4 regions of the Pseudoalteromonas sp. DY56-GL79 genome follow, and region 3 is predicted to be linked to each of the others. Evidence: predicted binding sites of a transcription regulator. Region 3 holds the regulator's gene; each other region holds the start of a gene.

Region 1 (5,315 bases), on a different contig from region 3:
CTGTAATAAAGCAGAAAACGTGCCAACTTAAAATCGTTAATTTTCAGTATCTTGAAACATTTTTAGTATGTCGAAAAATTGGCAGTGCATAGAAGTAAAAACTAGGCGCCTAAGATCTGCTGATCTTTATAGGCACCTAATTAAATTTTAATTGACATATAAAGCTTAACCTGAGGTTTGGAAAAGCAATGAGCTAACTCACTCCTTTTAAGCTTAAGTATCTTAGGTTAAGCGGGTAACGCAATCCCTAAATCTCGCATTTTTGCCAGCTTATAGCGAAGTGTGCGAGGACTCATACCCAATACCTCCGCCACCTCTTTACGTTTACCATTAAACTTTGCCAGCGTATCTAAAATAATTTGGTGTTCTTTATCCTGTAACTCATCTTTATAGCTAATGATTTCATCCTCACCTTGAGAGCGCTCCATTAAAGCTGATGCTTCATGATTTAGAAGTGGTGCAGACTCAATCAAAGCCATCGGTGAGAAATTTTCGATAAAAATATCATCTTCTTGAATTTCATTACCTTGGAACAAAATCAGGGCACGTTGAATAACGTTGTCTAGCTCTCTTACGTTTCCAGGCCAAGTGTGCGAACTGAGCTTGCGCTTTGCACCGATGCTTAATATAGGTGTTGGCTTGCCTGCTTTTTGCGTATGTCTTACCAACAAATGCTCGGCTAACACAGCGATATCACCTGCTCTGTCCTTCAATGGCAACCACTCTAGCGGGAAAACATTGAGGCGATAATATAAATCTTCTCTAAATACCCCATCATCCACCGCTTCTTTTAAATCGCGGTTACTGGTTGCCAACACTCTGACATCCAGTGAAATGGTTTTTCTGCTGCCTAGACGCTCAACCTCGCGCTCTTGTAACACGCGAAGTAATTTTGCTTGTAATCCCAAATCCATCTCTGTGATCTCATCAAGCAAAATCGTTCCCTTTTGTGCTTGCTCAAATTTTCCAGGGCACGCTTGAATGGCACCTGTAAACGCCCCCTTTTCGTAACCAAATAGGGTCGCTTCGAGCATATTTTCCGGGATTGCAGCGCAGTTAATTGCGATAAAAGGCTCGTCTGCTCTGTCAGATTTATCGTGAATATAACGAGCCAACACTTCTTTACCTGAACCGCTTGGCCCAAGTACCATAACGCTGGCATCCGACTTAGCTACTTTTGCGGCCAGTTCAAGTAGTTTAATACTCTTTGGATCGGCAACAATGGGGCCGTCTGTCTCTTTTTCCTTCTCAGGTAAATAACGTCCAACCATATTAAGCAATACTTCTGGCGCAAATGGCTTCGCCATATAGTCGATAGCACCCAATCTCATCGCCTCAACCGCATCATCAATGGTCGCGTATGCTGTCATCATCAATACCGGTAATTCGGGATAGTTGAGTTTAATGGTCTTTAACAAGTCAAGCCCACTCATGGCACCCATTTGCACATCACTCACCACCAAAGAAAAGGTTTCCTGCTTTAGCAATAAAACGGCTTGTTCCGCACAACTTGCTTCTACGCACTCGATATTTGAAAGCTGCAATGTATCTATGAGTGCTTCTCTTAAACCAGCATCATCTTCAACAACTAAAACTCTGTTACTCATAGCTCCTCCGCCTCAATTAGTGGTAGTACCAAGCTAAAACGCGCGCCCTTACCTTCAACATTGTCTGCCTGCGCAAACCCTTTGTGTGCGTTAGCGACTGAATTAACCACAGCAAGTCCTAGCCCAGTCCCCTGCGACTTAGTGGTAAAAAATGGTTCAAACAACTTGTCTACTAAGGTTTCATCAATGCCAGGACCATTATCAACAACTGAGATACGTACATACTCGCCACACGGCTCGCGCTCTGCATTAAGTTCAATGTGTGCCGCACTGCCAATTATTTGAATACTGTTGTGGATCAGATTTTGGATCGCACTTGCAAGCGCCGTACGATTACCTAATATTTCGATATCTGGCTCAGGTAAAAATGCTTCCAACTTTGCTTGGTTAAGCTCAACCATAGCGTCAGCACCCGCTTTGACTTCACTCAATAACTGTTGCATTGACACTCGCTCAACCACTTGTTGTTCACCGCTTTTAGCAAACAGCAGCATGTCATTAACTTGGCTTTCTAAGTCTTTTAACCGAGACATCAACTTATCGTGAAACTTTTCTCGAGAAGCCGAAGGAAGGTTAGCTGCACCTAGATTTGCACCATATAACATCGCAGCCGATAACGGCGTACGCACTTGATGCGCCAATGAAGCAACCATTTTTCCTAACGCACTTAACCTTTGCATATGCGCAACACGGCTTTGAAGCCGGCGCGTCTCGGTAAGATCTGTCATCAAAATGAGTTGCCCAGGTTCTGGTGTTAGCGCAGTAATATCTAACTTAATTCTTCTGCCATCTTTAAGAGAGACTTCATGACCATCGTCCTGCTGTGGTCGAAATGAACGCTGAATAACGCTAAACCACTTTTCACCTTCGAGTGGTTCACCCAACATATCCATCGCGATTTGATTTGCCTTAGCAATCATACCTTGACCGTCAAGTACCACAACACCTGCAGGCATAGTATCAACGAGATGACTTAACCAACTCGCCTGCTGCCTAAGGTCGCTTAATTCACCGACGTAGGCTTCTTGCAGCAAACAGGGATTGTAGCGATTCGTCGTTGGTACAAATTGTGGATTAATAACATGTGCTAATGCCATTTTTCCGCTCTCTTAAAAATAAACTCAATGGATAAAAGCAAAAAACGATCCAACTTTATATTTCATTTAAAACATGGAGTTACGCAATGTTTAACAATATCAATTTATTGACACTGTTTTTATATACAGCATTATGATAGAGTTTTTGAAAGCCAAATGTGATGCCGCAATGAGTAGTTGGCGTAGTAAATCATTTAGCTTATTCATATTCACAATTAGATAGAAGAGAGCCAACAATGACAATACGATGCGGCTGGGTGGACGAGAGCAAACCCGATTATGTTGAATACCATGATAAGGAATGGGGAAGACCTGTACTGGATGACCAGAGCTTGTTTGAGTTTATCACATTGGAATCTGCACAAGCTGGCTTAAGCTGGTATACCATTTTGAAAAAACGTGAAGGCTATAGAAAAGCATTCCACGATTTTGATGTACACAAAGTGAGCCAGATGACAGAGCAAGATGTCGAGCAGCTATTAGCATTTGACGGAATTATCAGAAACCGCGCAAAAATCGCAGCCACGATAAACAACGCTAAGCGATTTATTGAAATTCAGCAAGAGTTTGGCAGCTTTGCAAAATACCAGTGGCAATTTGTTAATTACAAGCCTGTTATCAACCCCATGCGTGACAAACACGATGCCGTTGCCACCACTGAACTCAGCGACAAATTTGCCAAGGACTTAAAAAAACGTGGGTTTAAGTTTTTAGGCTCAACGACCGTGTATGCGCATATGCAAGCTTGCGGCATGGTTAACGACCATGCCGATAACTGTTTTTGCAAACAAACCATTATTGCCAGTTATCAAGACTTGGATTTTACTCGACTTTAAACAATAAAACACAAGGCCGCGTATTAAGCGGCCTTGCTGAGTTGATCCGGTAGTAATTGATGAACTATCAGTCACGATTGAGATTATACTTTTTCATCTTCTCAACTAATGTTGTACGGCGAACGCCCAAAATTTCAGCAGCGCGAGCAACCACATAATCGTAGCGCTCTAAAGCTTGAGTGATCAAATCAATTTCAAGCTCTGCTAAATATTCTTTTAACTCTATCCCCTCGTCCGGCAGTAAGCCAACATTCGATGCTTGCGGCGCAAAATCTTCCGCGACCATGTCCTCTTCGTCGTCACTAAAACCATCGCTAAATAGTTCATTGAACGCATCTTTTTCTAATAGTTCCTCTGGATATTCAGGCTCAAACGCTTCAACTTCTATATAGCGGTATTTTTGTGGTAAATCCGTCACATCGACAACCTTGTCTGGGAACATAATCACCATTCGTTCCACAAGGTTTGCAAGCTCTCGAATATTCCCAGGCCAAGCGTGCGACTTTAAGCTGTCTACGGCTCTATCCGTAAACTTAACCGAATTACCCGTTTGTTCATTTACTCTACGTGTTAGTTCTTTTAGCAGTAGCGCAATATCTTCCGCACGCTCGTTTAAAGAGGGGTTTTCAATGGGGAATACATTGAGTCTATAAAATAAGTCTTCGCGAAACTTGCCGTCTTCAATCATGGTTTCAAGATTACGGTGCGTTGCGGCAATCACACGAACATCGGCCTGAATAGGCTTTGTGCCCCCTACTCGTTCATAGGTGCGTTCTTGCAAAACTCGTAACAACTTCACCTGCATTTGCAGTGGCATATCACCGATTTCATCGAGAAAAAGCGTACCGCCTTGCGCAAGTTCAAAGCGCCCTTTTCTGGCTGAAATCGCGCCAGTAAACGCGCCTTTTTCATGACCAAAAAGCTCGCTTTCTAACAACTCCCCAGGGATAGCACCACAGTTAACTGGCACAAATGGTCCCTGCGCACGTTTAGACAATAAGTGTACGTTACGTGCAACCACTTCCTTACCGGTTCCCGATTCCCCCAAAATAAGGACATTGGCGTCGGTTTTAGCCACTTGAGAAATCAAGAAACGAACGTTTTTAACCGCTTCGGTTTCCCCAACTAAACCATCAAAGCTCTTATTTAGTAGCTTGTTCTCTTTGTTTGGAAGCATACGTAAATATTGCTGACAGTCATGTAGCAATTGCATCGTGACTTCTTGCCCAAAGGGTTCGGTGATGAGCCCTATCACATTCGGCAACGCAAGTAGTGGTCTGAGCGTTTCACCTATTAATAAAAATGGGACGGCTGGATGAGATTTTATTAGTGCTTCGTGTGTTAAGCTTTGCAAAGCGCCTAGCACAAAAATTGGTTCTTGGTTGTTATCAAGGATCTTGGGCTCATAACGCTCTTCGGCCAGCACTTCATTTGCTTGACCGACAAAACTAAGTGCCGCACCTAATCCGATCGCTCTTTTGTTGTTGTTATCTAAGATCAAGACCATTGCTTGAGAACCAATCTACTTAAAATTTTTTCAATAGTTAGATTGTAAGAGAGATTAAGGGGGATGCAATACCTAAGTGGCAACTTTTTGACATTAACGCCAAAAAATCGCCACTAGAGCTGTTCTATATCAATACTTTGGTATTAATTTATAATAAACCTAGTACCGATGATGCAGACTGATTAGCTTGACCACGCAAAGCAATAGAAGCTTGCGATAAAATATCGTTGGCAACTTGATCGCTCACCGCTTGCGCGTAATCGGTGTC
Region 2 (5,315 bases), on a different contig from region 3:
CTAGCACCTTTACTAGTCGATTATGACGTCGCATTGGTCACATCGGCTTCGCACATACAGCGAGCAAAAAACCTATTTGAAGCACAAGGCATAGAAGTGTTCGCTGCACCGACGGAGTTTTATAACTTCAAGCAATACCCACCGAGCAGACAATTTATTCCGAACCATAAGGCCTTAGAAGTAGTCACTCGGATTTGGCATGAACAGCTTGGAAGTATATGGATCACGATCCGTCGTGTTATTGACCCTGAGGCACTTTAAGCGCCGAAAAAGACACCAAAATCAGGCTAAAGTTCGATAAATTCGCGCTGAAAAACGTAAAAAATTGAAAATTTGCGCAAATATGGGTATAAATAGAGTTTAATCTTAACCCGCGTATCCGCGTACAACACGACTAGGATCTACGATGAGTAAACTAGATAAAACTGAAGTACTAAGCGCTTTCGAAGCTGCGTACGAAGCTGCACATGGCAAAAAGCCTGAGATCACTGCAAAGCCAGGTTGGTATAGCATCGATGGTGGCAAAAACATGCGTCTTGCTGAGGTAGCTGAATTAACAGAAGAGCTAACTTCAGGGTCAGCTGTAGCAAGTGAGAAAACGCAGGCGCCTGCCAAAAAAGCGAAAACGACTAAGAAAGCGCCTAAGGCTGCAGCTGTAAAGTCAGCGAGCTTTACTATCGTTACAGAAAACGAAGAAGGCTTCAAAGCGGAAGAACAGTGGATTGCTGAACTAGCAGCAAAAGATCACGACTGCCGCTTACCTCGTGGTGTTGTGTAATATCCGTTGGTGTAACAACAGCTCCATAAGTAAAAAAACCTCGCAATGACGAGGTTTTTTTATTTCTTTAATTCTAGGGCCTGTTGATCTTTGCCGTTTGATTTAAACAGACCCGGCCCTAATATAATTAAACTTTAAACACTAGCACTTGACTGTTTAGCTGCTCAGCCAACGCTTCTAAGTCATTACTTACATCGGCATTACTCTGTGCATTTCGGGTAATTTCAGAAATACTGCTACTGAAATCATTAATATTTTCGCTGATTTCCGCAACCACCGTTGTTTGTTCTTCTGTCGCCGTTGAAACCTGAATATTCATACCAACGATTTCATCCACCGCCTTATCAATATCGGTCATTATTTGAGCTGACTCATTGGCCCTATCTACCCCCGCAGCAGCACTTGATTGCGCATTCTCCATCGACGATACTGCGTTTTGTGCCATGCCTTGTAACTTGCTGATCATATCGCGGATAGATTCTGTGGCTTTTTGCGTATTATGTGCCAATTGCCTGACTTCGTCGGCAACAACCGCAAAACCTCGGCCCGATTCCCCTGCTCTCGCCGCTTCTATTGCAGCGTTTAATGCCAGAAGATTTGTTTGTTCAGCCACACCTTGGATCATTAAAACAACCTGGTTGATTTCATTAGACTGATCGTTCAACGCTTTAATTAACTGCGCATTATCTCCTACTTCACTAGCAAGGCGCTCAATGGCCTGAATATTTTGCGAAATAACATCCATCCCTTGTTTCGCAAGCTTGCCGGACATCTCAGCTTTGTTCGCGGTATTCATCGCATTATGCGCCACTTCTTGTATCGCACTACTCATTTCTGTTGCTGCGGTTGCAATCATCACTGTTTGCTGCTCTTGCTCTTGCGAAGTGCCCGCAATCGACTGACTGATACCATTCAACTCGTTCGAGGTCGTAGAAAGGCTATTCACGATTGTGACTAGATTGGTAACTAGCTCATGTAAGCTAGACACCATGGTATTGAAGTCATTCCCTATCTGGCTTAACTCATCTTGCCCCTCAACTACCACTCGTTGTGTTAAATCTGCATCTCTTGCAATATTACCAATACGCATACGTAAGCGGCTAAGTGGTTCATTAATTGACCTAAATATCAACATGCCAATTAGCACCATTACTACCACAATAACAACGGAAGAGATAATCATCGCCGCTTTTGTCGCACTGGCTTCTGAGCGACCGACGTTCCGAAGCGCACTCGCTTCAGTAAGCTGCAATTCAATTAGGGCACTGTAGCTTTCGCTAAGCGGATCGAAGGCCGCATAGAGGTCATGTACAAATTTATCGTAAGGAATTTCTTCAAAGGTATTTGCGTTAACTCGGTTAATATAATTAGACAGCAGTTGTTTGACACTTAATTCTGCTTTTTCAACTTGCTTTACTAAGCTTCGCTCTTCGCTCGTAAGGTCCGTGGACAAATAGCTATTCCACTCTTTTTCAGCGATATTCTTAGCTTCTTCGATTTGCTTTAACGCAGCACCATTGGATAGTTGATGGCCTCGTAACTTGTGAAACGTATCCACAATAACCACCGCGTAGTTATCTGACACCACTTTTATTTGTCTAAGCGGTACAACTCTGTCGTCATAAATACGGTCAATGTAATTGATAAGGTTTGATAATGTTCCGATTGTGAAGATGGTTGCAAGAATAAAAAACACAGCAGGTATGCCTGAAAGCGACAACAATCTGCTTTTAACTGAAACCCTATTTAGCATAATCTGATTTTTATTGAGTAAACATAGAAATAAAGTATTACTCAAAGTTCGTAGATTACAATATTAATTGCAGATTAAGCAGCGTGATTTTGATGTGCATCATATTTATTTACTGTGTCCCCCCTTTTTAGGGTATTGATTTTAAACTTATTACAAAAAAGAGGAGAAGCTTTATCGGCTTCTCCTCTTACATTCCACGTCGAAATTGTTTTTGCTTAACACTCTTCGTTTTCTGCGTTCAGGTTCTCTTTTACATCTTCACAGGCATCTTCTACACTGTTTTCCACTTCCTGCACCGTTTCATCGAAACGCTCACCCGCATCTTCCGCTGGGCCTTCACTACAACCAAAAAGTGCTAAAATTGAAACAAAACCAAATGCTTTAGCTAATGTAATTGCTGATTTCATAATCTATCTCCTAAAACCGTTTTAGAACGTTAAATCCCTTTTATCTGGGAGCGCGTGCTTTACCAAAAATAAACGAAATAATCATAAAGGCGATAAACACAAAGAATAGAATTTTCGCCATACCTGCCGCAGCGCCCGCGATTCCGGTGAAACCTAACACGGCTGCGACAAGTGCTAGGAATAAAAACATTACAGCCCAACTCAACATAACATTCTCCTTAGGCAGTTAGCTCTTGCAACTGCTTCATTTGATCGTGACAAGCTTGCATTCTGGTTTGAATTTGCAGTAATACACTCTTGCATTTAGGTGGAAGATCTTTACTTAGCGATTTATCAAGCTTGCTCAACACTTTATCTTCCACTTCTTCTAGCTGAGAAATATAGGTGTGCTCTTTGTCGGTGCTCACCATACCAACCAACTTGGTGTACGATTCACGAATATCGATGCTAAGCGCTGAATCAGTCTCGATTTCACCCTCGTCAATAAGAACAAATGGTTGTAGATCCGAGATTGCTTGCGCTTTATCTACAATCATTTGGTCAAATACGCGGTTTAATTCGATATTATCTAGCTTCTTTTTAGCTTCGGTGTAAAAATCAACACCACCATTTAATACTTTAATGAGCTCTTTTACCGGCTCCATGTCGTAATTTGAATCTGCCATAAATAACTCCTTTCGTTGCAATATTTAATAAGTGCATTTTGCAAATATTATTTTCTGTCCCTTTCGTCAATGCAGATTAAATGCCAAATTATAAACCTTTATTTTACAAGGGTTTTTAATATAAGCACTTTCAGACCGGTGAAAATATTACAAACTAGATGTAAATTATTCCTGTGATAATTGCGCACTTAAGGTCGTGCTGCCTTTGGCATTGAAGTCCATCGTCCTAATAGGGAAAGGAATTAAGATATCGTTATCGGCTAAAACACGGTTAATTGTACAAATTGCTTGGTGCCTGACCACCATAAAGCCGGGATCAGCTGGGTAGTCTATCCAAAACCACACGAGTAGATTGATAGAACTATCACCAAAAGACTCAGCATAGACATCCGTTTCTTTTTGGTTTACTACGAAATCAAGCTTGTTAATTGCCTCAACAATCACCTCTCGGGCTTGTTCTGGGTCATCCGCATAAGAGATACCAACTGGTACTTCTATTCTTCGCTTACCAAGCTTAGTGTAGTTTTGTAACTCATTCTTAAAGAGAATTTTGTTGGGAATATAAGACAGCTGGCCGTAAAAGTTTTCTACTAAGGTATTTCTCAAATTGATTTTACTTACCGTGCCAAAGCAATCCTTGGTTCTGATAATGTCACCGACCATAAAGGGCTTTCTGACTCCCATCACAAATCCAGCGATGAGGTTCTCGGTCATATCTTGGAATGCAAAGCCAATAGCAAGGCCAATGATCCCCGCCCCAGCCAACAGTGACATTACGGCACCTGATAGTTTTACTATATCTAAAGCGAAGAAAATCCCAATGGTAATAATAGAGACTTTAAATATGGAACTAATAAGAGAAGCAACTTGTTCTGTCTTTATTGCTTTTTTAATCGCTTTAGAAAACCAGATTGTTGATATTTTAGCCAGCACTGTAAAGAATATTAGTATCATTAAGGCTAGGATCATATTCGGTAGTAACTGCACACCGGATTCAAGCCAAGAGATTAACTTATCATTAATTAACGTCCAAAATTTTTCTAAATTCATAATTACTCATTCCTATATAAGTACGCGACAAAGATAGAATGCAGTAATCATTCCTACTGATATTAATTAGCCGTTCATGAAAAAGGTAATTATTACAAAGTAATGTACACATTTTCTCGGTAAATTCTTCCTTAAAACTTACCAACAAAATAAAAACACATAAAATTCAATAATTTACAACATGGCACAACAGCTGCAATAGGTAATTCGACTACGAAATTAAAGGAGTTTAATTATGAAAAAGACATTAATTGCAACTGTACTTGTATCTTCACTTACTACTGCTTCAGCGTTCGCTGCTGATAATTCTTGGGAAAAAGAAGCAAGCGATGCTTGGATAGACGGTAAAGCAGAAGCGACGCTACTTTTCAACGGTGAGCTGAACAACTTTGACATTAACACAGATGTAAAAAATGGCGTTGTAGTGCTAACTGGTAAAGTTGAACACTCAGTAGACAAAAAGCTAGCTGAAGAACTGGTACTAGGTATCGACGGCGTAAAAGAAGTGAAAAACGACCTGACTATCGTGGATATGTCCGATGAACGCAAAAAAGAGCGTAACTACGAAAGCGATAGCGGCTTTACTGACGCAAAAATCGCAACAGTAATTAAGTCTCGCTACCTGTTTGACACAGATGTAGATGGTACTGACATCGATGTTG
Region 3 (5,315 bases):
TGCTCGCAGCAGAGGTACTCAATATCATGGAAACCAAACGAATTAATGGCTTGATTGTGGTAAACAAAAACAACATACCGGTTGGCGCCTTGAATACGCAAGATTTACTTAGAGCGGGGGTGCTGTAATGCAATTTGAAGATTTATATCAGACGATTTCAACTGAAGCTTGGGAAAAAGCAAAACAAATCAAATTATTGATTTGCGATATTGATGGCGTATTCTCAGATGGACGTATATACCTTGGTAACAATGGTGAAGAACTGAAAGCATTTAATACCAAAGACGGGTTTGGTATTAAAGCCTTGATTGATAGTGGTATCGAAGTCGCCGTTATCACAGGTAGACATTCACAAATAGTTCAGCAACGCATGACTAGTTTAAATGTAACTTATATTTACCAAGGCCAAGAAAACAAGTTAGTGGCATATGATGAATTGAAGACTAAGCTCAACCTTAGTGATGACGAAATTGCATATATTGGCGATGATGGTCCAGACCTACCCGTAATGGAACAGGTCGGTTTTGCCGTTGCCGTCAATGATGCACATCCTCTTGTCAAACGTATCGCCCACTACACCACTTTGATGCCTGGTGGTTTTGGTGCTGTGAGAGAACTGACTGATCTTCTAATGCTCAGCCAAAATCACTTATTGACTTCCAAAGGATCAAGTACATGACCGTATTGCGTGTCATCTTACTCATTGTTTTCGCTTCAATAATGGTATGGATGTGGTCGCCCATGTTTAATCCATCAGAGGCGGACTCAGCAAAAGAAGATGAACCGTTAGCTAAGCCCGATTATGTTGCAACCACACTTCAGCAAACGACCTATAGTGAAAATGGCTTATTAAACTATCAGGTAACTGCTGATAAGATGGAGTTGTATCAAGATCTTGGCTTTAGTCACTTTGAAAAGCCTATTTTCACCTTATATAACGGTGAGCAAAATTGGCAAATAAGTGCATTAGAAGCAACACTGTACGAAAACAATACCTTGATATTAGAGGGCAATGTGCTGGCAAAGAATTTAACGCCTAACGCCATGATCACCGATATCAATGCCGATAATGTAAGAGTTGAAATTAAGCAAAAATTGATGAAGTCGGAACACCCTGTCGTTATCACGGGTCCTAGTCTTAGGATCACGGGTAAAGGACTGCATGCGGATCTACAAAAGCAAGTGATCGAACTCATCAACCACACAAAGACAATTTATTATGACCAGTAAAATCATTAACAAACTAGTTTTCATCGGCTTGCTTGCAAGTTCTACTCTAGTAATTGCTGCAGAACAAAATGAAGTCATTATTGATGCTGGCCGTCAGCAAGCTCAACTGCAAAGCAACATCGGTATTTTTGAACAGAATGTTGTTATTATTCATGGCAACAGAAAAATAAATGCCGATCGCCTAGAAGTCCATCGCCGCGCGGAGCTTGGTACTAACAAGCAACTGCTTGTTGCAACTGGCAGCCCAGCTATTTTCAGCGAACGTCAACCTGATGGTAATTTGCTAGAAGCCAAAGCAAACGAAATTCGCTACGACGTTGCGAAAGGCACCTTAGTCATTTCTGGCGATGCGGAAATCAATCAAACTGGGCAAAAAATCAATGCTCAGGTCATCACCTATGACATTGAAAAGCAACTGATCAGTGCTGAGCGCTCAGACCAAGAAGATTCCCGTGTAAGAACCATCCTTGTTCCTGTTGATGACAAAAAAGACGCAAAAGATAAAAAAGCGCAGGAAGAAGGTAACAATTAATGAGCGAGCTCAAAGCAACTGGTCTAGCAAAGAGTTATAAAGGCCGCCAGGTCGTCAAAAATGTTGGCTTAAGTGTTCAAGCTGGCAGCATTGTAGGCTTATTGGGCCCGAATGGCGCAGGTAAAACCACGACCTTTTATATGATTGTAGGGTTAGTACCAAGCGACAAAGGTTTTATTCAGATTGATGACGAAGATATCACTTTGCTACCAATGCACAGCCGCGCGCGACTTGGTATTGGTTATCTACCGCAAGAGTCTTCGATCTTTAGAAAACTCACGGTCTATCAAAATTTGATGGCGATTTTAGAAACTCGAAAAGACTTATCTAAAGTTGAAAGAGAAGCTGAACTAAACGAGTTACTGGATGAGTTTAATATCCAACACATTCGCGACTCACAGGGCATGGCATTGTCGGGAGGCGAAAGAAGACGCGTAGAAATTGCTCGCGCTTTAGCCGCTAACCCTAAGTTTATCCTGTTAGATGAACCTTTTGCTGGTGTTGATCCTATTTCGGTGTTAGATATAAAGACAATCATAGAGCACCTAAAAAACCGCGGTATCGGTGTGCTAATCACCGATCATAACGTTAGAGAAACACTGGACGTATGTGAAAAAGCCTACATCGTTTCACATGGTGAGTTAATCGCTGCAGGCACGCCAGAACATGTTTTGGCAGATCAAACCGTAAGAGATGTCTACCTAGGCGAACAATTCAAGCTATAGTTAAGACGTAGTATTAATAACTGTTAAAAAGGATTGTTAGAGATACATGAGGCAATCATTACAGCTGCGCATGGGGCAGCAACTTACAATGACTCCACAACTGCAACAAGCCATTCGCTTGCTGCAGCTTAGTACATTGGATCTGCAACAAGAAATACAAGAAGCATTAGACAGCAATCCATTGTTGGAAGTGGAAGAAGGTGATAATACTGACGGCGAAAACACTGACCAACACAGTCAAGAAAAGAGCAGTGCTGACGACAATCAAGATTCAAGCGATGAAGTGCAGGTTAGTGACTATGAGATAGACTCAGATACAGCCATGAGCAAAGACACGGTGAGCGATGACCTCGCCATGGATGTCACTTGGGACGAGTATATGAGTGCAGCGCCCGCTGCAAGCTCAGGCCCACTTCCCGATGACGATAATGTTTATCAAGGGGAAACCTCTGAATCTCTCCACGACTATCTCATGTGGCAACTTGAGCTGACACCATTTAGTCCAACAGATAGAGCGATTGCGATTGCGATTATTGAAGCGGTCGACCTGTCAGGCATTTTAACACTGTCTTGCGAAGACATTTTAGAAAGCATTAATGATGAGAGTAGCGAAGAGCCTATTGAGCTGGATGAAGTCGAAGCCGTGCTCAAACGTATTCAGCTTTTCGATCCTGTCGGTATCGCAGCGCGTAGTTTACAAGAATGCTTGTGTATTCAGCTAAATCAATTCGCCCCAGATACGCCATGGATTGCCGAAACGAAAATGATCCTGACAGAGCATATCGACTTGCTTGCCAGCCGTGACTATCGAACTTTGACTAAGAAAACACGCCTTAAAGAAGCCGATCTCAAAGAGGTCATGACGTTAATTCATAGTCTTAACCCAAAACCAGCGGCAAGCATTATTCATGAAGAGCCTGAATATGTGATCCCTGACGTATCGGTGAAAAAAGTAAAAGGTCGTTGGGTCGTAGAGCTAAATCCTGATGCTATGCCTAAAATAAAAGTAAACGACCATTATGCTGCGATGTCTAGAACAGCGAAATCCAGTACAGATAGTCAGTTTATTCGCTCACATTTACAAGAAGCGAAGTGGTTTATTAAAAGCTTAGAAAGCCGAAATGATACTTTATTAAAAGTTACCAATTGCATTGTGCAACAACAACAGGCATTCTTTGAACATGGCCCCGAAGCAATGCGCCCTATGGTGCTAAATGATGTTGCTGAAATGGTTGAGATGCATGAGTCCACAATTTCCCGTGTGACAACACAAAAATACATGCATACACCTCGGGGAATATTTGAGCTGAAGTACTTCTTCTCTAGCCATGTAAGTACAGAAAATGGAGGTGAGTGCTCTTCTACAGCAATTAGAGCACTTATCAAAAAGCTGATAGCTGCAGAAAATACCGCGAAACCATTGAGTGACAGCAAAATTGCAGATATCTTAGCTGAGCAAGGAATTAAGGTAGCGAGACGTACGATTGCAAAATATCGTGAATCCCTAGCCATTCCACCGTCAAATCAGCGTAAAAGCTTGATATAAGACGTAAAAACCAAGAAGGAAAAATGCTTATGCAACTAAATCTAACTGGTCGCCATGTAGAAATTACTGACTCATTAAGAGACTATGTCACCAACAAGTTTGCGAAGCTAGAAAGGCACTTTGATCATATCAATAACGTGCATGTGATCCTTGATGTCGAGAAGCTAGTACAAAAAGCAGAAGCAACATTACACGTAAACGGCGGCGAGCTATTTGCATCAACAGAGCATCAAGATATGTATGCCGCAATTGATGGCCTTATCGACAAGCTAGATCGTCAAGTTATTAAACACAAAGAGAAGCTCACTCGACACTAAGATGAAATTAAGTGAATTGGTGAACAAGGACTGCAGTAAAGCTGCGGTCCTTTTTAATAGCAAAAAACGTATTTTAGAATACATCAGCGAACTGGCTCATAGCCAAATTCCAAATACCAGTCAGCATGCTATCTTAGACGCTTTAATGGCGCGAGAGAAATTAGGCAGCACAGGGATCGGTAAAGGTATTGCCATTCCTCATGGTAGACTTGAAGGTTTGGATAAAATCCTTGCAATGGTGCTTGTTAGCGAGCAAGGGATCCAGTTTGAAGCCATAGATAAGCAGCCTGTCGATATTTTTGTCGCGTTCATCGTACCCGAAGGTGATAATCAACAGCACCTGAAGACCTTAGCGGCGATTGCTGATACACTCAAAGACAAGTCTTTTTGCAAAATGCTTAGGCAAGCAAAAAGTGATGACGAGTTATATGCAGTGATCCAAGGTGAACTTGATGAGTGATGAAGAAAAAGGACTCGAGCTTATCATTATCAGTGGCCGCTCAGGCTCTGGTAAATCTGTAGCGCTTCGAGTATTGGAAGACTTAGGCTACTATTGTGTAGATAACATTCCAGTCAATTTACTGCCGTCTTTAGTCCGCAGCGTTTCCGACAATTATAATAAAATTGCAGTCAGTATTGATGTTAGAAACTTGCCTAAAGAACAGGACGAGTTTAATGACATTCTTGAATACTTGCCTGGTTTCGCCAAACCTACCCTGTTTTATTTAGACAGTGACGATCAAACCCTGATAAAACGCTTCTCAGAAACACGCCGTTTGCACCCTCTTTCACTACATAATCTTCCATTAGATGTTGCGATAAAGAAAGAACGGGAATTGTTAGACGTGTTGATCACACGCGCTGATTTTCTCATTGATACTACAGGCCTGAGCGTTCATCAACTTGCGGAAGATATCCGCGAAAAAATCTTAGGTAAGAAAGACAAACAACTCATTATTACCTTT
Region 4 (5,315 bases), on a different contig from region 3:
ATCGCCAGCTAGATCATCGGACTCTTCTTCCGGTTCCGGCAACGTATCTTCTTGCGCTTCATCCAATAAAGCATCAATATCATCGCCAGCTAGATCATCGGACTCTTCTTCCGGTTCCGGCAACGTATCTTCTTGCGCTTCATCCAATAAAGCATCGATATCATCACCAGCTAGATCATCGGACTCGTCTTCTAATTCCGGCAACGTATCGTCCTGTGCTTCATCCAATAAAGCATCAATATCGTCATCAGCAAGATCACTAGGCTCTTCTTCTAATTCCGGCAACGTATCTTCTTGCGCTTCATCCAATAAAGCATCGATATCATCACCAGCTAGATCATCGGACTCGTCTTCTAATTCCGGCAACGTATCTTCTTGCGCTTCATCCAATAAAGCATCGATATCATCACCAGCTAGATCATCGGACTCGTCTTCTAATTCCGGCAACGTATCGTCCTGCGCTTCATCTAATAAAGCATCAATATCATCACCAGCAAGATCACCGGATTCTTCTTCTAATTCCGGCAACGTATCTTCCTGCGCTTCATCCAATAAAGCATCGATATCATCACCAGCAAGATCACCGGATTCTTCCTCTAATTCCGGCAACGTATCTTCCTGCGCTTCATCCAATAAAGCATCGATATCATCACCGTCGAGCATATCTGACTCTTCGTTAATTTCAGCTAACGTATCGTCTTGCACTTCATTTAACAGGGCATCAATATCATCACCCGCAAGCTCAGTGCTTGGTTCCTCAAAATCAGGCAATGCATCATCGTCAGCATCTTGAGAGGCATCAAGTAGCGCATCGATATCATCGGCATCGACTAAGCTCTCACTATCAAAATTGCCGCTAAATTCGGGCTCTTCATCTAGCGCACCGTCAAGAATTGAATCGATATCATCATCGTTTGCAACAGCACCAGCTTGCTCATCAGCGAGTTCCTCGCTCAGGGCTGCAAGGGCATCATCACTAACATCAATTTCTTCATCTTGAGACTCATTGAACAAATCATCAAGATCGCTGTCACTTAAAATATCTTGGCCATCATCAACATCAAGCGAAACTTCATCACCAGTCTCGTCAAAGCTCTGTTGCATAAAGTCTTCGTCATGATCATCATCAAACGAAATATCTTCATTTAGTAAGCTATCTAATTCATCTTGGTCTAACGTATCACTTCCTTCATCGAAGTCGTCATCAAGTGAGTCAAAGGTAATTTCATCGTCTTCAGGTAAGATATCGTCATCTAACTGTACGCTTGCGCCCAGTGCGTCTTCATCGTCGCCCATTCCGATATCAAGTGGGTCTGGCTCAGGGTCAAATGCAGTCGCAGCGGTTGCAGCTCCCGCCGCCGCAGCGCCTGCAGCCACAGATGGTGTTTGCGGAAGAAAATCGTCGTCATCTGTCGACGCTTGAGATTGATTTCTTCGGCGTAGAAACATAACGAATCCAGCAATTGCCAGTAGTGCCGGTAATGTGGCAAGTAACGCAATGCCAGCTGGTGAGCTAAAGAATGTGCTTAACTCGCTACTTTCTTGCGCTTTTGCCTGAGCTGCCTGCTGATCAATCATTTCATTTTGCAAGTCAATAACAGCCTTGAGCTGTTGCTGGATTTCGCTGTCTTTACCAAGTTGGGTACGAACCGTTTGAAGTTCAGTAGAAATAGCGCCGAGCTGCTGTTTTAATTTATTGTTTTCGGATAGGATTTCTTCAACATTACGCACCGAGGATTTGAACTCTTTTTGTAAGTCCATCAGGCGCATGTCCTGTTCCATTTTTAAAGAGCGCAGTTGATTAGTCAGGTCTTCTTTTGCTTCTTCTACATCGACTTTACGAGCTTGTGTAACCTTTTTTTCGGCTTCGTTTATTGCATTTGGATTCAATAACCCCTTACGCTTCATTTCCCAAAGTTTGTCATCTTGATCCGACTTTTGCTTTGCCAACTCAGGGTTAACACTGCGAATTTCATTGATGGTAGGAATACGTAAATACGCCCCATCCTGCATATGGTTGAGGTTTTTATCTAGAAATGAATTAGGATTTTTATCGTAAAGCGCCTTCATCACCTGATAAATGGTGACCGAGTCATCTGGTCGCACTTTTTGTGCTATACGCCACAATGTATCCGTGGGTCTGATAGGCCCTATTGACCGACCTTGAGCCCCATAATCAACCCCTTTAGGGCCTTTTAGCACTACCCCCTCTTGGGTATATACTGGTGTGGCAATCAGTGCGAATACAAAGATACTAAATAAGGCTAAACCGCGCATGCCGATCCTTTACTCAAATGTTTAACACCCGTTAAACGACGTTTTATTATTATGGCTTTGAAGCAAGCTCTATTCCAAATGCAAACTATAAACCAGATATGTTGGAATATCCATTGCAACGTATTGAAAGTTAACATGGTTATAATGCTTTTTACTGATTTTGGAATAGCTGATATAGGTGAAGAATAGTCAAGTATTTGACTTAACGGCAAACTTCTTGGCAGAAGTTTGCCGTTATAGCGCGGAAAAGTAAGCAAAACTCTGCTTACTTTGCGATATCAATGGGTACTTATAGATAGCTTTCTATCAGGGCTTCTGCAATTTGGATGCTATTTGTTGCGGCACCTTTTCTAGTGTTGTCTGATACCACCCATAAGTTTAAGCCTAGTGGATGTGAAATATCTTGCCTTACACGACCTACATAGACGGTATCGTTACCACTTGCATCACTTACCGGTGTTGGGTAATCATTTTCGTCTTCAATTAGCTCAACACCCGGCGCATCAGCAAGTAACTGCTTAACATGTTCAAGATCATAAGGCATGCGCGTTTCAAGATGAATGGCTTCAGCATGACCGAAAAACACAGGAACGCGAACCGCAGTCGGGTTAACCAAAACACTCGAATCGCCCAAGATTTTTTGCGTTTCCCACACCATCTTCATTTCTTCTTTGGTGTAACCATTTTCTTGGAACGCATCAATTTGAGGAATGACATTAAAAGCGATTTGTTTGCTAAATACTTCGTTTTCCATCGGTCTTGCATTCATTAAGTTTGCAGTTTGCTTAGCCAACTCATCTACCGCTTCTTTACCTGCGCCAGATACCGCTTGGTAAGTTGAGACATTAATTCTGTCAATGCCATAGGCATCATAAATTGGTTTAAGTGCCACTAGCATTTGGATTGTAGAGCAGTTTGGATTAGCAATGATGTTACGATTTCTAAAATCTGCAAGACTGTCTTTATTCACCTCAGGAACTACTAATGGAATATCAAAGTCGTATCTGAAATGTGAGGTGTTATCTATCACAATGCAGCCAGCTTCAGCGGCGATTGGTGCATATTTCTCTGACACGGCACCACCCGCTGAAAACAAACCGATATGGGCATTAGAAAAATCGAATTCTTCAACATCCAGAACTTCGATTCTTTCACCCATAAAGTCAATTTCTTCACCCGCGCTTCGGCTACTCGCGAGTGGGTACAATGTGTCTACAGGAAACTTTCGTTCCGCTAGTAATTCGATAATTTGCTTGCCAACAAGACCTGTTGCGCCAAGTACCGCAACATTATATTTTTGCGACATTATTTTTCCTCATTCTGTAATATACCAACCACAGCACTTAACTCTTGCGCTCAGAAAAGCCAAGTTGGTAAAGCTTTTCACTGATTGGTGAGTCATCATTAACTGCAATTGTACTAAATTCTCGGCGCACGGGATATGCCTTACGCAAGGTATCAAAGCCCAATGTGTTTAGCTGTTTTCTCATGATGCCATCATCGCGACGAATGTCATAAACAAGATGCGCTAAATTGACAATATCCTGCTCGTTGGCTGTGCTTTGCAATTGGCAGCCAGTGACACTTGGCTTAGGAAGAAAATCACTAATCGTTTTGCAGGCTGGTAAATCGAATTCTCGGCATACGGCTTCATATAACATTTGCGTGCCTCGTGCCTTGCCTTCTAGCGTGTGGCCGGCTATATGTACAGAAGCAAAACGAGTATATTGCAATAATGGCTGTAAAATATTCGGCTCATTTTCCCAAACGTCTAAGATCAGCTCGAGCGCGTGCCCCTCCTCTACAGCGTGCAAAAGCGCTTGATTATCGATAACATTTCCCCGGCTTGCATTGATTATCACCGTGCCTGGCTTTAATGCCGCTATCCGCGATGCATCAAGTAAATGAACCGTTTTATGCGGGCCCTGCTTAACTAATGGAACGTGAAATGTCACGATATCCGCGCGAGCTAAGGCTTCATCTAGAGCTATATGTGAATCCAATGTCCCTGCTTGCTGCCTTACGGGGTCACACAATAATATCGTAAGACCAAGTCCTTTAAGCTTTGAAGCCAAACACGCGCCAATATTACCAACACCAACGATGGCGATCGTTTTATCTTGAAGTGGCGTGGAGGTTTCTTGTGCGTATGCAAGTAAAGCGCTTATCACGTACTCGGCAACAGCTATCGCATTACAACCCGGTGCGCTGCTGAACGAGATATTGGCGCTGGCCAACAATGAGGTATCAATATGATCAATCCCTATTGTCGCAGTCCCCACAAATTTCAGTTTATCGGCTTGTGCTAACAGGGCTTTGTTGACCTTAGTAACTGAGCGAGTCAACAGAATATCGACATTTTTTAGCTCGTCAGGTTGAAGGCTACGGCCATCAAACCGAGTTACCTCACCAATTTCACAGAAGAATGACTCAACTAAGGGCATATTTTGATCGGCTAATATTCGCATGCGGGTTTCCTGTCACCTATTGTCTCGAGTACTCAGGCGATAACACATCGCCTGAGTCGAGTTTAACATGGCAAGGTAGGCGACTAATAATAAAACCTTTTATTTTGTGTCACCGTTTTATTGCAACCAAAGGCTATTGCAAAAAACATCACACAGCATACAAAAACGACCGCTCCCTTAAGACTTAACCAACCTCCTGAATCAAGTAAAGGACAAAACGTCATGGCCAACACGTTAATACAACACAATAATAAAGCCCAACGGGTATAAGCACGGTAGCCAAGTAATGCAGCAAACAGGCTGCTAAAAACATTAAAAATTACCGCTTCAGGAAAGAGGTGAAAGGCCGACAACATAGCCGTGAAGGCCAAAATAGTGACTAGATAAAAAATACTCTGCTGCATCTTGTTTCTCCTTAACATGGACAGCAATATCAACCGCTACACTAGGGCGTGGCGGTATATCCTAACTCACATAGCGACCAAAAAAATGGACTGCATTTGCTACTCCTTAGCAATTCTTAAAAGCACCATTTCGTGGCTATGCTTAACCCAATTGTAGAAACATTAA

What was found. Region 3 encodes sigma-54, which starts transcription at its own class of promoters, with help from an activator protein. Its sites were predicted from a motif close to GTTGGCACGNNNNTNGNNT; they were not measured.
Region 1: a site for sigma-54 is predicted at 2,740-2,758, ahead of NO992_RS01975 (PAS domain-containing sensor histidine kinase). Genes of this name have one in related genera too.
Region 2: a site for sigma-54 is predicted at 3,673-3,691, ahead of NO992_RS07990 (PA2169 family four-helix-bundle protein). Genes of this name have one in related genera too.
Region 4: a site for sigma-54 is predicted at 2,338-2,356, ahead of NO992_RS01510 (FimV/HubP family polar landmark protein). Genes of this name have one in related genera too.

The regions. Positions count from the first base shown of each region.
Region 1 is NZ_JANHZS010000002.1:132,976-138,290, reverse strand. It holds gene NO992_RS01980 (sigma-54-dependent transcriptional regulator) at 228-1,607, opposite strand; gene NO992_RS01975 (PAS domain-containing sensor histidine kinase) at 1,604-2,704, opposite strand; gene NO992_RS01970 (DNA-3-methyladenine glycosylase I) at 2,941-3,540, shown strand; gene NO992_RS01965 (sigma-54 dependent transcriptional regulator) at 3,608-5,047, opposite strand; gene NO992_RS01960 (flagellin) at 5,196-5,315, opposite strand, start outside.
Region 2 is NZ_JANHZS010000009.1:33,059-38,373, forward strand. It holds gene NO992_RS07965 (YdcF family protein) at 1-261, shown strand, start outside; gene NO992_RS07970 (hypothetical protein) at 407-778, shown strand; gene NO992_RS07975 (methyl-accepting chemotaxis protein) at 906-2,531, opposite strand; gene NO992_RS07980 (hypothetical protein) at 2,747-2,938, opposite strand; gene NO992_RS07985 (DUF1328 domain-containing protein) at 2,979-3,146, opposite strand; gene NO992_RS07990 (PA2169 family four-helix-bundle protein) at 3,157-3,603, opposite strand; gene NO992_RS07995 (mechanosensitive ion channel family protein) at 3,769-4,653, opposite strand; gene NO992_RS08000 (BON domain-containing protein) at 4,889-5,315, shown strand, end outside.
Region 3 is NZ_JANHZS010000006.1:56,006-61,320, reverse strand. It holds gene NO992_RS05845 (KpsF/GutQ family sugar-phosphate isomerase) at 1-128, shown strand, start outside; gene kdsC (3-deoxy-manno-octulosonate-8-phosphatase KdsC) at 128-679, shown strand; gene lptC (LPS export ABC transporter periplasmic protein LptC) at 676-1,230, shown strand; gene lptA (lipopolysaccharide transport periplasmic protein LptA) at 1,220-1,762, shown strand; gene lptB (LPS export ABC transporter ATP-binding protein) at 1,762-2,487, shown strand; gene NO992_RS05820 (RNA polymerase factor sigma-54) at 2,534-4,033, shown strand; gene hpf (ribosome hibernation promoting factor) at 4,063-4,350, shown strand; gene ptsN (PTS IIA-like nitrogen regulatory protein PtsN) at 4,352-4,810, shown strand; gene rapZ (RNase adapter RapZ) at 4,803-5,315, shown strand, end outside.
Region 4 is NZ_JANHZS010000002.1:32,068-37,382, reverse strand. It holds gene NO992_RS01510 (FimV/HubP family polar landmark protein) at 1-2,277, opposite strand, end outside; gene NO992_RS01505 (aspartate-semialdehyde dehydrogenase) at 2,567-3,583, opposite strand; gene NO992_RS01500 (4-phosphoerythronate dehydrogenase) at 3,621-4,745, opposite strand; gene NO992_RS01495 (DUF6419 family natural product biosynthesis protein) at 4,829-5,149, opposite strand.